DNA from 3 places in the Streptacidiphilus sp. PAMC 29251 genome. Region 2 is predicted to be linked to each of the others. Evidence: riboswitches for the same ligand, from Rfam matches in the RefSeq annotation. Region 2 holds a riboswitch; each other region holds the start of a gene.
What was found. Region 2 has a riboswitch for cobalamin ahead of ACXKR8_RS35990 (cobalamin biosynthesis protein). Riboswitches for the same ligand answer to the same signal wherever they lie in the genome.

Region 1 (4,596 bases), 860 kb from region 2:
TCTCGCCGGACGGCAGCACATGGGCGCCCAGGTTGACCGAGCCGAGGTTGCAGACCGCGGTCTCGCCGTCGTTGGTCACCTCCAGGATCTCGGTGCAGAGGTTGGAGGAGTGGACCGTGCGGCCCGGCAGCGCGGTCTGGTTGGCGGCGCGGTTGGAGGCGTCCTTGAAGGTCATCCAGCCGTTGCCGGTCTGCGCCAGGGTGCGCATCATCCGGGCGTAGAGGGCCCGGGCCGGGAGGGTGCGGATGGCCAGCCCGGCCGCCTCGGCCTTGGCGTAGGCGGCGTCGAACTCGGCGCCCCACAGGTCCACCAGCTCGGGGACGTCGCCCGGGGAGAACAGCGACCACTCGGTGTCGGCGTCCACCCGGCGCATGAACTCGTCCGGGACCCAGTGCGCCAGGTTCAGGTTGTGGGTGCGGCGGGCCTCCTCGCCGGTGCTGTCGCGCAGTTCCAGGAACTCCTCGACGTCCGCGTGCCAGGTCTCCAGGTAGACGCAGGCCGCGCCCTTGCGGCGGCCGCCCTGGTTCACCGCGGCGACCGAGGAGTCGAGGGTGCGCAGGAACGGCACGATGCCGTTGGACTGGCCGTTGGTGCCGCGGATCAGGCTGCCCCGGGAGCGGATCCGGCTGTAGGAGAGGCCGATGCCGCCGGCGTGCTTGCTGAGCCGGGCGATCTGGGCGTAGCGCTCGTAGATCGAGTCCAGCTCGTCCAGCGGGGAGTCCAGCAGGTAGCAGGAGGACATCTGCGGGTGCCGGGTGCCGGAGTTGAACAGGGTGGGGGAGGAGGGCAGGTACTCGAGACGGCTCATCAGCCGGTACAGCTCGGCCACCTCGGCGACGGACTCCGTACCGTCCCCGACCTGGAGGCCGCAGGCGACGCGGAGCAGGAAGTGCTGCGGGGTCTCGATCACCTGACGGGTGATCGGGTGGCGCAGCAGGTAGCGGGAGTAGACCGTGCGCAGGCCGAAGTACTCGAAGCGGTCGTCGGCGGTGAAGTCGACCACCGCGTCCAGCGCCTCGGCGTGGGCGGCCACGAAGGCGGCGGTGGTGTCGCCGATCAGGCCCTCGCGGTGGCCGACCGCGATGGAGGCGGCGAAGCAGGTGGCGCCCTGTCCCGATGCCTCCTCGCGGATCTCCTCGGCCAGCAGCCGGGCGGCCAGCCGGGAGTACTGCGGGTCCTCGGCGATCAGCGCGGCGGAGGCCTCGATGGCCAGGCCGCGCAGCTCGGAGTAGTCGGCGATGGAGCTGCGGCCGCGCAGGGCGGCGGCGGCGACCCGGCCGGGGTCCACCTCAGTGAGGTCGGGGGAGCGCTCGGTGAGGGTGCGCAGCAGCGCGGTGCCGGGGGAGTCGGGGACGACGGGGCTGTCCGGCGCCAACGGGCCCTCGCCCTGGTGCGCGACTGTCGTCGTCGCTGCTGCGGTCTCGGTGATCGTCACTGTGCGCTCCTCGTTGGCGGCCGGTCGGCTGCGGGCCGCTGCCGGAGGCATGAGGAAGCGTGACGTCGCTGCGCGGAGCGCAGCACGGAACGCGTCCCCGGCCCACCCGCGAGGCCCGGACGTGCGTCGCCCCCCGGGGCATGCCGGGGAGAGCTGTCCGCAGGTACTCGGACTCGCGGGCGCATACGAAGCAACCCGCTCACCGCTGCGGGGCAGTCCCGGAATCGCACCGGGTTCCCCTGCATGGACAGCGAGAACGAGCATACATGTAGGGGTGCTTCTGGAAAGCACCCCTACATGTAGTGTCGCGAGTGCGCGGAGTCACCCCTCCAGCGCTGCCGGAAGGCGGGACATCTGGCGGTGTGTCAGATTCGGGGGGTAGTCGCGGGGGCGTCAGGCTCCCCGGCGCGAGCGGGAGCGAGGCGGGACCGGATGACGGTGCTGGGAACGGCTGTGCGGCGGGGGATCGGGGCCGGGGCGGCGGCGGGGCTGCTGCTGGTGCTGGGCACGGCCGGGACGGCGGAGGCGGTCTCCGCCGCCGCGGCGCCACAGGTGAAGATCTGCGGGAAGAACGCCACCAACCTCCGGAAGCCGCCATTGGCGCTGAGGTTCGACAAGCTGCACAAGGTCTACTACGTCGGCGGGTCCTGGTCCCGGTTCGGGCTCAAGGCGGGGAACAGCACCGGGGCCCGCTGCGCGGCGGTCCGCCCGGTGCTGGTGTTCGGGGCCCGGAACAGGCCGCTGCGCCAGGGCGACGTCCGGCTGCAGTGGAAGGCGAAGGCGGGGAGGGGCGGCAAGGCCGGCTGGCACGGGTCGGCCATGGTCGCCGAGAACGGGGTGCTGATGGGGCTGGCCGGACCGGCCAAGGGGCTGACCCTGCCGGCCGGGGCGCGGACCACGGTGCCGCTGCGGATGCGGTTCGCCACCGGCGCGCCGACCGGGCAGTGGCTGACCCTGGCGATCGGCTACGAGCCGGTGCTGCTGGAGGGGCAGACCGTGCCGCTGCCGGTGGGGGTCTCCGACCCGCACCTGTTCCGGGTGGCCCACCGGCCCCGTCCGCAGCCCCGTCCGCACCCCCGCCCGAGCACCGGGCCGCAGCGGCCGCAGCTGGCGGAGACCGGGGCCCCGGCGGCCACCGTGGCGGCCGCCGGCACCGCGCTGCTCTCCCTGGTCGGCGGCGCGGGCCTGGTCCGGCTCTCGCGCCGCCGCAGCAGTGACTAGCCGCAACGGCTAGTCCAGGTGGGTGGTGGTGTTGTAGCAGTCCAGGGCGAGCTGCCCGGACGGGGTGCGGGACCAGCGGGTGATCGAGGCGTTGCCGACCGCGCCCGCGCGGTCCACGGCGAGGATCGCCGCCTCGTCCAGGTCGTCCAGGATGTGGCGGAGCATCAGCACCACCGCGTCGTGGGCCACCAGCAGCACCCGGCGGGACTCCTCGACCTCGTAGAGGTCGCGGAGCAGGCTGCGGCAGCGCAGGGCGACGTCCGCCAGCGACTCGCCGCCGGGCGGGCGCCAGCGCAGCTCGCCGAGCAGCCGGCGGCGGGCCGCCTCGGCCGGGTGGTACAGCTCGATCGCGGCCTTGGTGACCATCTCCAGGACGCCCAGCTCGCGGTCCCGCAGCCGCTCGTCGGTGCGGACCGAGGGCAGCGGCAGCCCGGCCCGGTCGATCTCGGCGACCACCAGCTCGGCGGTCTCCTGGGCCCGCAGGTAGGGGGAGACCCAGAGGCTCTGCGGCAGCGGCCCGTCGGTACGGGCGGCCAGCCTGCGGCCCAGCGCGGTGGCCTGGTCCCGGCCCAGGGTGGTCAGGCTGAGGTCCGCGTCGCGGCAGGTGATGCCCGTGTCCAGCGCGCCGGCCGCCTCGGCGGCGGCGAAGGCGGCGTTGGCGGTGCTCTGGCCGTGCCGGGTGACGGTCAGCGAGAGCGGGCGTGGGAGGGCGGTGTGCGGCGGCGGTGGGACGGGTGCGGGCTGGCTGCGCTGGTGATGGTCGGTGAGCTCCACGGGTTCCCCCTGCGGGTCGTCCGGCCCGGCGCGGAGGTGCGTACGGGCCGCCGCTTCCAGTGTGCGGGAGCGGCGGCCCGTCAGGGGGGCGCAAAGGTGGTGCGTCAGGGAGCGAGGGGCGCGAGCCCCCTACGGCGTGAGGGCCGGGAGGGGCGCGGTGGCGGTGAGGTAGTCGGTGGGGGTGGTCTCGTCGGGGAGGGCGGACACCTTGGCGGCGCGCAGGGCCAGGGTGAGCACGGCGGCGACGGCGAGGTTGAGGACGAAGGCGGTGACGCCGATGTAGCCGATCTGGCCGATGCCGGGGATGTTGGCGGCGCTGCCGCCGAAGTGGGAGCCGGGTTTGCCGGGTGCGGCGATGCCGTAGGCCTCGTAGGTGCCGTAGGCCATCCCGGCGGCCCAGCCGGCCAGCAGGGCCCAGTGGTGGAACCAGCGCGAGAACAGCCCGCTGACGATGGCCGGGAAGGTCTGCAGGATCCAGATCCCGCCGAGCAGCTGCAGATTGATCGAGAACTGCTTGTCGATGCCCAGCACGAAGCCCAGCGCGCCCAGCTTCACCAGCAGCGACACGATCTTGGCGACCCTGGTCTCCTGCGCCGGGGTCGCGGCCGGGCGGAAGAACTCCCGGTAGATGTTCCGGGTGAACAGGTTGGCCGCCGCGATGGACATGATCGCGGCCGGCACCAGCGCGCCGATCCCGATCGCCGCGAAGGCCACCCCGGCGAACCAGGACGGGAACATCTGCTGGAACAGCTGCGGCACGGCGAGCTGGGCGTTGTAGCCCTTGACGCCCTTGCCGACGCCGGCCGCCAGCGCCATGAAGCCCAGCAGCGAGAGCAGCCCGAGCATCAGCGAGTAGGCCGGCAGGATCGCCAGGTTGCGGCGGATCGTGTTGCGGTCCTTGGCGGCCAGCACCCCGGTCGCCGAGTGCGGGTACATGAACAGCGCCATCGCCGAGCCCAGCGCCAGCGTCGCGTACGACCACTGCGCCTTGGGGCCTGGGATCAGCGAGCCCTTGGGCTTGCCGGTGGCCGGGCTGGTCTGCGCCAGCGAGGCGGCGGCGTCGTGGAAGACATGGCCGTAGCCGCCGAGCCGGATCGGGATGTAGATCACCGCCACGATCACCACGATGTAGACCAGGGTGTCCTTGACGAAGGCGATCAGTGCCG
Region 2 (4,596 bases):
TGGCTGAGGCCGTCCGGCGAGCGCGGGGCGCCCTCGTCGTTGCGGTAGGTCACCGCCAGCACCGGGACCTTCAGCCGGTCCAGCAGCGGCAGCAGCGGCAGCACCTGGCGGCGGTCCAGGCTGCCGTGGACCGCGATCACGCACAGGCTGCGGGCGCCGGGCAGGAACCAGGCCGGCATCGGGCCGAGCTCCCCGGCGATGTCGATCTCGGAGAACGGCAGGCCGAGGGCGGTGAGCGGGTCTCCGGTGAGCAGTTGCGGGGTGATCCGGACGCTGGTGCCGACCGCCGGCCGGGTGTCGCCGGCGGTCCCGGTGGACCCCGGTGCGGCGGCTTCCAGGCGGCGGGTGACGGTCTGCGCGGTGGTGCCGAGCACCTCGCCGACGACGGCGTGCCCGCCGGCCCACTCCAGGCCGTAGCGGCCGGGGTTCTGGGTCTCCCGGGAGCGGGTCAGCTCGACCCGGTCCGCGGCGACCGCGTGCACCCGCAGGCCGCCCGCCGCGGCGGGCGCGGCGCCGCCGGGGCGCACCGAGTAGTCGGAGACCACCCGTCCGGCGACCAGGGCCGCCGCGCCGGTCCCCACGGCGAGGGCGCCGGCCCCCACGGCGGCGGCGGTCGCGCTTCTTCCCCAGCCCATGTCGCTCCCCACGGTTGCTCCCACACCAGGCCACTGCCCGCTCCACCCCATCCCAATGCCGCCGGGGCCGGTGCGCCAGTGGTGCGCGGCCATCCGGACGGGGTGTACGACTCGGCCGGCCGCACCTGACACAGTGGGCATTGCCGCTGGTCCGGGGCGTGGGTAGCGTGCCGGGCACCATTCCCGGCTCGGAAGCAGGTCCCCGTGGGCACGACCGCCACCGCCAACGGCAGTGTCTCGTTCTGGTACTCGGCCATCGGACTCCCCACCCCACGCCCCGCTCTGGACGGCTCGGCCGAGGCCGACGTCTGCATCGTCGGCGGCGGCTACACCGGTCTGTGGACCGCGTACTACCTGAAGCAGGCCGACCCCGGGCTCCGGGTCACCGTCCTGGAGCAGCGCTTCTGCGGCTACGGCGCGTCCGGCCGCAACGGCGGCTGGCTCTACAACGGCTTCGCCGGGCGCGGGGCCTTCGCCCGCAGCTACGGGAAGCCGGGCGCGATCGCGATGCAGCAGGCGATGAACGGCTCGGTGGACGAGGTGATCGCGGTCTGCGCGGCCGAGGGCATCGACGCGGACATCGTCAAGGGCGGAGTGATGGAGGTCGCCAGGACCCCGGCCCAGCTGGAGCGGCTCAAGGCCTACGTCGAGAACGAGCACTCCTTCGGCGAGACCGACCAGCTGCTGCTGAGCCCGGCCGAGGCGGCCGAGCGGATCACGGTGGCGGGGACCCTCGGCGGCAGCTGGACCCCGCACGGGGCCAGGATCCAGCCGGCCAAGCTGGTCCGCGGGCTGGCCCGGGTGGTCGAGGCGATGGGGGTCACCGTCCACGAGGGCACCACGGTCACCGAGATCGTGCCGGGCGGCTCGGGGGCGCCGGCCAAGGCGGTGACCGCGCGGGGCACCGTGTCGGCCCGGTTCGTGCTGCGGGCCACCGAGGGCTTCACCGCGGCGCTGCGCGGCGAGAAGCGGTCCTGGCTGCCGATGAACTCCTCGATGGTGGTCACCGAGCCGCTGCCGCCCGCGTTCTGGGAGGCGGTGGGCTGGGACGGGCGGGAAACCCTGGGCGACATGGCGCATGCCTACATGTACGCGCAGCGGACCGCGGACGACCGGATCGCGCTGGGCGGGCGCGGCGTCCCGTACCGCTTCGGGTCGCGGACCGACAACGACGGGACGACGCCGCAGCAGACCGTCGACCAGCTGCGGCAGATCGTCATGGACTTCTTCCCGGCGGCGGGGTCCCTGGCTGGTGACGTGCGGATCGACCACGCCTGGTCCGGGGTGCTCGGGGTGCCCAGGGACTGGTGTTCGACCGTGGACCTGGACCGGACCACCGGGCTCGGCCTGGCCGGCGGCTATGTCGGCAGCGGCGTCACCACCACCAACCTGGCCGCGCGGACCCTGCGCGACCTGGTGCTGCGGGAGCTGGGCAGCGGCGGTGACACCGAACTGACCGGGCTGCCCTGGGTCGGGCACCGGGTCCGGGCCTGGGAGCCCGAGCCGCTGCGCTGGATCGGCGTCCACGGCATGTACGCCGCCTACTACGCGGCGGACCGGCAGGAGCGGGGCGGGCGGGCCGGCGCCTCGCCGATCGCCAAGGTCGCGGATGTGATCTCCGGGCGGCACTGAGGCGGGTGCTGCGGGGCGGCACTGACTCTGCGGAGTCGGCCCGGGACGCTCCGAGATGCGGATCAGGCAGCTTTGGCGGACGCTGGAAGCCGGGGGGAAGCCGGTATTCGGAAGACCGCAGCACTCGACACCTTGGGGTGCCCATGCCTGTCCTTCTGTGCCTGATCACCGCTCCACTCGGCCTCGCCGTCCTGCTCGGCATGTCCTGGTTCGAGGACCATGTCCTGCGCCCGCCCACCAGCCCGGCCGACCGGGTGGTGCGACACGAGAAGTCGGTGGAACTGCTGCGGGTCGTCCGCGCTCCGCTGCAGCTCCCTGCCGCCGCCTCCCCGCCCGCGCTGCCGCAGAGCAACGACTCCGCAGCCTGAGCAGGTCCGGCCCGGCTGCCCTGAGCTGTGTTGACGGTCGGTCCGGCGGCGTGGTGGGATCGAGCGCAAAGCTGTTCGGAGGCATCGAGAGGAAGTCCGGTGACGGAGGGAGCACCCTCCTAGTCCGGCGCGGTCCCGCCACTGTCACCGGGGAGCGTCCCCGGCGTTCTGAGGAATCAGAGCGCCGGGGACGCGTCGATCCGGGAGCCAGGAGACTCTCGCCCCCGGTTCGTCGATCCAGGGCGCGGACCCTGAGTGAGGACATCCACGCCATGCGCGCTGCCCTGCCGCCACCACCTCCCGGTGCCGTCCCCTTCCCTGCGCAGCCACCCCGCTGACCGCCGTGCGCGCAAGCGCGGGCGCAGGCGCCACAGCACTCGGTCTGGTTCTCGGCCACGCCGCCGACGCCGCCTTCGGCGATCCCCGGCGCGGGCATCCGGTGGCTGGATTCGGACGTTCGGCGGGCGCCGCGGAGCGGCTGCTCTGGCGGGACCGCCGGGACGCCGGGGCACTGTTCACCGCGCTCTGCGTGGGGACGGTGGCCGCCGCCGCGACCGTGGCCGACCGTACTGCCGCCCGCTCCGGCACCGGGCGGCTGCTGCTCACCGCCGCCGCGACCTGGACCGTGCTCGGCGGCGCCTCGCTGGTGCGCGAGGCCCGCACCATCGGCGCCTCGCTGGAGGGCGGGGACCTGGCGGCAGCCCGGGAGCGGTTGCCGTATCTCTGCGGGCGTGATCCGCGTGAGCTGACCGAGCAGGAGGTCGCCCGCGCGGTGGTCGAGTCGGTGGCCGAGAACACGGCGGACGCGGTGGTGAACGCCCTGGTCTGGGGCGCGGTCGCGGGCGTGCCCGGGCTGCTGGTCTTCCGTGCGGTGAACACCCTGGACGCCATGGTCGGCCACCGCTCGCCGCGTTATCTGCGCTTCGGCTGGGCCTCGGCCCGGCTGGACGACGTGGCCGGCTGGCCCGGCGCGCGGCTGACCGCGCTGCTGACCGTCGCCGCGGCCGCCGCCGGGGGGCGGCGGAGCGGCGACGCCTGGCGGGTGTGGCGGCGGGACGCTCCCGCCCACCCGAGCCCCAACGCGGGGCAGGCCGAGGCGGCCTTCGCGGGGGCGCTGGGGGTGCGGCTGGGGGGAACCCTTCGCTATGGCACCCAGGTGCAGCACCGGGCGGTGCTGGGGGCGGAGTTGCGTCCGGTGGCAGTGGGGGACATCGAACGGGCGTGCGTACTGTCGCGGCGGGTCGGGTTGTCGGCGGTCGTCGCCACGGCCGGGCTGAGCCTGCTACTGCGAAGGGGACGGCGATGAAGGGCGCACTGCGGGGGTCGCTGCGGGGGTCGCTGCTGGTCGCGGGGACCACCTCGGACGCCGGAAAGAGCGTGGTCACCGCCGGGATCTGCCGCTGGCTGGCCCGGCAGGGGGTCGCCGTCGCACCGTTCAAGGCGCAGAACATGTCGCTGAACTCCTTCGTCACCACCGACGGCGCCGAGATCGGCCGGGCGCAGGCCATGCAGGCGGCGGCGGCCGGGGTGGAGCCCGCGGCGGCGATGAACCCGGTGCTGCTCAAGCCGGGGGCGGACGGCCGCAGTCAGGTGGTGGTGCTGGGGCAGGCGGTGGCCGAGGTCGGCGCGCTGGACTATCGCGAGCGCAAGCCCGCGCTGCTGCGGATCGCCCTGGACTGCCTGGCCGACCTGCGCGAACGCTATGACGTGGTGGTCTGCGAGGGGGCCGGCTCCCCCGCCGAGATCAACCTGCGCGACCGGGACATCGCCAACATGGGCCTGGCGGTGGCGGCTTCACTGCCGGTGGTGGTGGTCGGCGACATCGACCGCGGCGGCGTCTTCGCCGCCATGTACGGGACGCTGGCGCTGCTGTCGGCCGAGGACCAGCGCCACCTCTCCGGCTGGATCGTCAATAAGTTCCGTGGCGACGTCCGGCTGCTGAAGCCGGGTCTGGACATGCT
Region 3 (4,596 bases), 710 kb from region 2:
CTCGGCAACCTCTACACCGCGGTGAGCGACGCCGAGGCGACCGCCTGCGTCGACGCGGCCTGGGACGCCGGCGTGCGCTACTTCGACACCGCGCCGCACTACGGCATCGGTCTGGCCGAGCGCCGGCTCGGCGCCGCGCTGGGACAGCGGCCGCGTGACTCCTACGCGCTGTCGACCAAGGTCGGCCGACTGCTGGAGCCGGTCGCCGAGGTCAGCGGCGACGACCTGGCCAACGGCTTCGCGGTGCCGGCCACCCACCGCCGGGTCTGGGACTTCAGCGCCGACGGGGTGCGCCGCAGCATCGAGGACAGCCTGCTGCGGCTGGGGCTGGACCGGATCGACATCGCCTACATCCACGACCCGGACCACCACGGCCGGCAGGCCCTCGCCGAGGCGTACCCGGCGCTGGAGAAACTGCGCGGCGAGGGCGTGCTGCGGGCGATCGGGGCCGGGATGAACCAGTCCGCGCTGCTCACCCGCTTCGTCCGGGAGACCGACGTGGACGTGGTGCTACTGGCCGGCCGTTACACCCTGCTGGACCAGGACGGCCTGACCGAGCTGCTGCCGGAGGCCCAGCGGCGCGGCACCGGGGTGGTGGTCGGCGGCGCCTTCAACTCGGGTCTGCTGGCCGACCCGCGCCCCGGCGCCACCTTCGACTACTCCCCCGCCTCGGCCGAGCTGCTGGGACGCGCGCTGCGGATCAAGGCGGTCTGCGAACGCCACGGCGTGCCGCTGCGGGCCGCCGCGCTGCGCTTTCCGCTGGACCACCCCGCCGTCCGCAGCGTCCTGGTCGGCGCCCGCTCGGCGGCGGAGGCCGCCGACGCGGCGGCGATGATCGCCCGCCCCGTCCCGGCCGAACTGTGGGACGACCTGCGGACGGAGGGGCTGCTGGGCTGACGCGCCCAATTGTCCGTCAGAGCGAGACCGGCTCCGGCTGGGCCGGGGCGTTCGGCGCCTCGGCCGGCTCGCGGCGCGGGCTGAGCAGCCGCTCCGCCATCGGGCCGAAGACCAGGGCGATCACGGCCCACAGCAGCAACTGCGCGGCGACCGAGTAGAACCGGAACGAGAACAGCGTGTCCGCCGGGAAGCCGGGGAACACAATGGCGCCCTTGCTGTCGGTCAGCGGCAGCGGCGTCTCGGTCGCATGGTGGCCGAACTCCTTGACGTTGGCCGACAGTTCACCCAGCTGCGGCAGCAGGGCCATCACCACGCCGATGGCGACCGCGTAGGCGGCCAGCGCCAGCAGGGTGGCGTTCCAGTTGCCGAAGCGCGGCTGCAGCCGCTTGCCCAGCACCACCGCGCCGATCAGGAACAGCACCGAGCAGAGCACCATCGCCAGATAGAGGTTGCCCCGGACGTGGATGGTGTCGGGGTGGCCGATCGACGGCGGGTTGGCCGGGTACTTGATGAACGGCACGAAGTACATGCCGAGGAAGCCGCCGGCCGCCACCAGCAGCGCCAGGTTGCGGGGCTTCAGATTGCCGACCCGGCCCAGGCAGACCGCATAGGCGACAGCGAACAGCGCGCCCATGGCGATGCCGAAGAACACCATGCCGACACCGATGCCGATATTGGCCTGGATGGTGCGGCTGAAGATGTCGGGCCCGGCGTCAGGGACGGTGACCCCGGCCGCCTTGTCCAGGGCGTCCTGGGCCGCGTCGCGGGCGCTCTCGTAATTGATCGCGGTGTTGATGACGGGCTCGGCGAGGATCCGTGCGAACACGAACGCAAGCAGCCCGGCGACTGCGCCGGCGATGATGCCGCGCAGGATGAGTCTCTTCTCCATGTCCAGTTGTCCGTGCTTCTACTCGGCGGCGCGTCAGTGGCAGGGGAAGCCGAGGAAGTGGCGGGAGTCGTGCACGAACTCGTGGATGTGCATGTCGTTGCCGAACACGGAGTAGGCGCCCTGGTCAACGCCGATGAAGTAGTACACGGCCAGCGCGATCAGCGCGGTGCCGAACAGCCAGAGGACTGCCTTGGACACCGGGAGGACGACAGGTGTCGGTATCGCGACGGGGGGTGCGGTCAGACTGCTCATGAGTCGGAGCCTCCTTGAGTGGGATCGTGCGTCCCTCAGCGAATGGAGCGGAGTGATGGATGACTGTCTGACTTGCAGGCACCGTTCATCTGGATACGTCCGGTGTCCCGCTCACAGTGGCGCGACCGTGCTGGATTTCCACCAGCTTCCTCATGCCATCACTCAGGGTTGAGATTACGGACCTGTACGCAGCGCGTCAATCACGCCGGACGACCCGCGAGCAGCGCATGCAGCCGGTGCCCCACCTGCTCCGCGTCCGGCAATGGCTCGCCGAACGAGAGCCTGACGTCCTGATGGGAGTGCCGGCGGGTCAGCCGCAGCACGATTCCGTAGCGGTCGAGTGTGAGCGGACTCACGCTGACCACCGCGCGCAGCAGTTGAGGATCGATCAGGCCGAGCAGCGCGGCGACATGGTCCTGGTGGTCCTCGGCGAGGTGGATCAGCAGCGCCGACTCGACCGTCGCCAGCGGATCGGGCTCCACCCGCAGCAGCTCCGCCGGGTCGACCAGGGTGCTCGTCCCGGCGGTGGCGAGGGCCACCTGGCGCACGTCCAGCAGCAGCGACACCGTGCCGTCCGACTGCTGCGCACGGCGGGCGTTCCCGCCATGGCGGGAGGCAAGCAGGCCGGCCAGCCGCACCCTGGTCCGCACCCGGTCCCTGACCGCCAGCGGGGCGACATCGGTCCACTCCAGCACCAGCGGCAGCCCGCTGCCCTCCCCGGCCACCATCGCGGCCTCCCGGGCCAGCCTGCTGTCGGCCGGTACCCGCAGCCGCAGTTCGCCCCGCTCCACCACGACCAGGTCGGGGCCGAGGAGTTCATGCCGGCTGCCGTTGGCGACGGCGGTGAGCGAGGTCGCCCGCTGCAGCACGCTGCGCACCACCTCGGCCTCCGAGGGCTCATGCGCACGCGATTCCGCTGACTCTGCTGCTCGGCTCTCGGCGAGGTCCACGCGGCTCTCCATCCGTCCGGATCCATCTAGTTAGGCAAGCCTTACCTTATAGATTCTTCGCTTCCAGGCCAAGTACCCCTACGGTGTGGTCAGCGACAAGGGAGGTTCATCCATGTCTGCGCTCACCGCGGTGCTGGTGCTGGGCGGGACCGGGGAGGCGCGGCGGCTGGTCGGCGAGCTGGGGCGGGAGCCGGGGCTGACGGTGACCACCGCGTTGGCCGGGCGGGTGGCCGAGCCGCTGCCGCCCGCCGCCGGGGAGCTGCGGGTCGGCGGGTTCAACGGGGCCGAGGGGCTGGCGGCGTGGCTGCGGGAGCAGCGGATCGCGGCCGTGGTCGACGCCACCCACCCGTTCGCGGCGCGGATCAGCGCCAACGCGGCGCAGGCCGCGGCGGCGGTCGGGGTGCCGCTGCTGGCGCTGCGCCGGCCCGGCTGGACCGCGGTCGACGGCGACCGCTGGCACGAGGCCGGGTCGCTGGAGCAGGCCGCCGAGCTGCTGCCGGGTCTTGGGTCGCGGGTCTTTCTGACGACGGGTCGGCTGGGCCTCGCCGCCTTCGCCGGGCTGTCCGAGCTGTTCTTCCTGGTCCGATCGGTCGATCCGCCGCGGACGCCGCTGCCGGCCCGGAGCCAACTGCTGCTCGACCGCGGCCCGTTCAGCCTGGATGGCGAACGGGCGCTGCTGCGCGAGCACCGGATCGACGTCCTGGTCACCAAGGACAGCGGCGGCGCGGCCACGGCCGCCAAGCTGATCGCCGCGAGGGAGGCCGGGCTGCCGGTGGTCGTGGTGCGGCGTCCGGCGGCGGAGCCCGGGGTGGAGACGGTCACGGACGTGGCCGCCGCGGTCAACTGGCTTCGTGGTCAGCTGGCTTCGCGGGCTCGTCTGAGCAGGTAGGTGTCCATGATCCAGCCCTTGCGGGCGCGGGCCTCGGCGCGTACCCGCTGGATGGTCGGCGCGATCTCGGCGACGGGCCCGGAGAGCAGCAGTTCGTCCGGGGTGCCGATGTAGGCGCCCCAGTAGATGGTGAACGCCTCCGGCTCGGCGAGCCCGGCGTAGGCGTCGTGCGCGTCCAGCATCACCGCGACGTCGTCCGGGATGTCGGCGGGGGCCATCGCGGCGAGCCGGCGGCCGGTGGTGACCGTCACCGGTTGCCCGACCCGGTTCAGCGGGATCCGATGGCCGGCCGCGAGGGCGGAGACGCAGCTGATCCCGGGGACGACGGCGTACTCAAAGGCGGCCCCAGCCTCAAAGGCGACCTCGCCGCGGGCGAGGACCTCGTCCACCGCGGCGATGGTGCTGTCGTAGAGCGAGGGATCGCCCCAGACCAGCAGCGCGCCGGTGCCGTCGGCGGGCACCTCGTCGCGGACGAACGCCTGGTAGAGGTCGGCCCGGCGGGCCCGCCAGTCCCGGACCGCGGCGGCGTAGGCGGCCGGGGCCGCGGCGCGGTCCCGGTCCGGGTCGCCGGCCTGGACCACCCGGTGCCCGGGGCGGGCGTACTGCGCGAGCATGTCCTGGCGCAGCCGCACCAGATCGCTCTTCTCCTCGCCCTTGTCCAGGACCAGGAAGACGTCCGCCCGGCCGATGGCCTTGACCGCCTGGAGCGTGAGGTAGTC

Region 1: another riboswitch for cobalamin. It lies ahead of ACXKR8_RS32275 (ribonucleoside-diphosphate reductase subunit alpha); the one in region 2 lies ahead of ACXKR8_RS35990 (cobalamin biosynthesis protein).
Region 3: another riboswitch for cobalamin. It lies ahead of ACXKR8_RS39465 (CbtB domain-containing protein); the one in region 2 lies ahead of ACXKR8_RS35990 (cobalamin biosynthesis protein).

The regions. Positions count from the first base shown of each region.
Region 1 is NZ_CM135725.2:6,749,252-6,753,847, forward strand. It holds gene ACXKR8_RS32275 (ribonucleoside-diphosphate reductase subunit alpha) at 1-1,486, opposite strand, end outside; cobalamin riboswitch at 1,577-1,703, opposite strand; gene ACXKR8_RS32280 (hypothetical protein) at 1,868-2,656, shown strand; gene ACXKR8_RS32285 (histidine phosphatase family protein) at 2,666-3,430, opposite strand; gene mctP (monocarboxylate uptake permease MctP) at 3,560-4,596, opposite strand, start outside.
Region 2 is NZ_CM135725.2:7,606,856-7,611,451, reverse strand. It holds gene ACXKR8_RS36005 (alpha/beta hydrolase family protein) at 1-635, opposite strand, end outside; gene ACXKR8_RS36000 (NAD(P)/FAD-dependent oxidoreductase) at 840-2,267, shown strand; gene ACXKR8_RS35995 (hypothetical protein) at 2,411-2,635, shown strand; cobalamin riboswitch at 2,724-2,853, shown strand; gene ACXKR8_RS35990 (cobalamin biosynthesis protein) at 2,979-3,941, shown strand; gene ACXKR8_RS35985 (cobyric acid synthase) at 3,938-4,596, shown strand, end outside.
Region 3 is NZ_CM135725.2:8,321,747-8,326,342, reverse strand. It holds gene ACXKR8_RS39475 (aldo/keto reductase) at 1-897, shown strand, start outside; gene ACXKR8_RS39470 (CbtA family protein) at 914-1,786, opposite strand; gene ACXKR8_RS39465 (CbtB domain-containing protein) at 1,820-2,038, opposite strand; cobalamin riboswitch at 2,079-2,213, opposite strand; gene ACXKR8_RS39460 (DUF2470 domain-containing protein) at 2,239-3,000, opposite strand; gene ACXKR8_RS39455 (cobalt-precorrin-6A reductase) at 3,101-3,877, shown strand; gene cobF (precorrin-6A synthase (deacetylating)) at 3,844-4,596, opposite strand, start outside.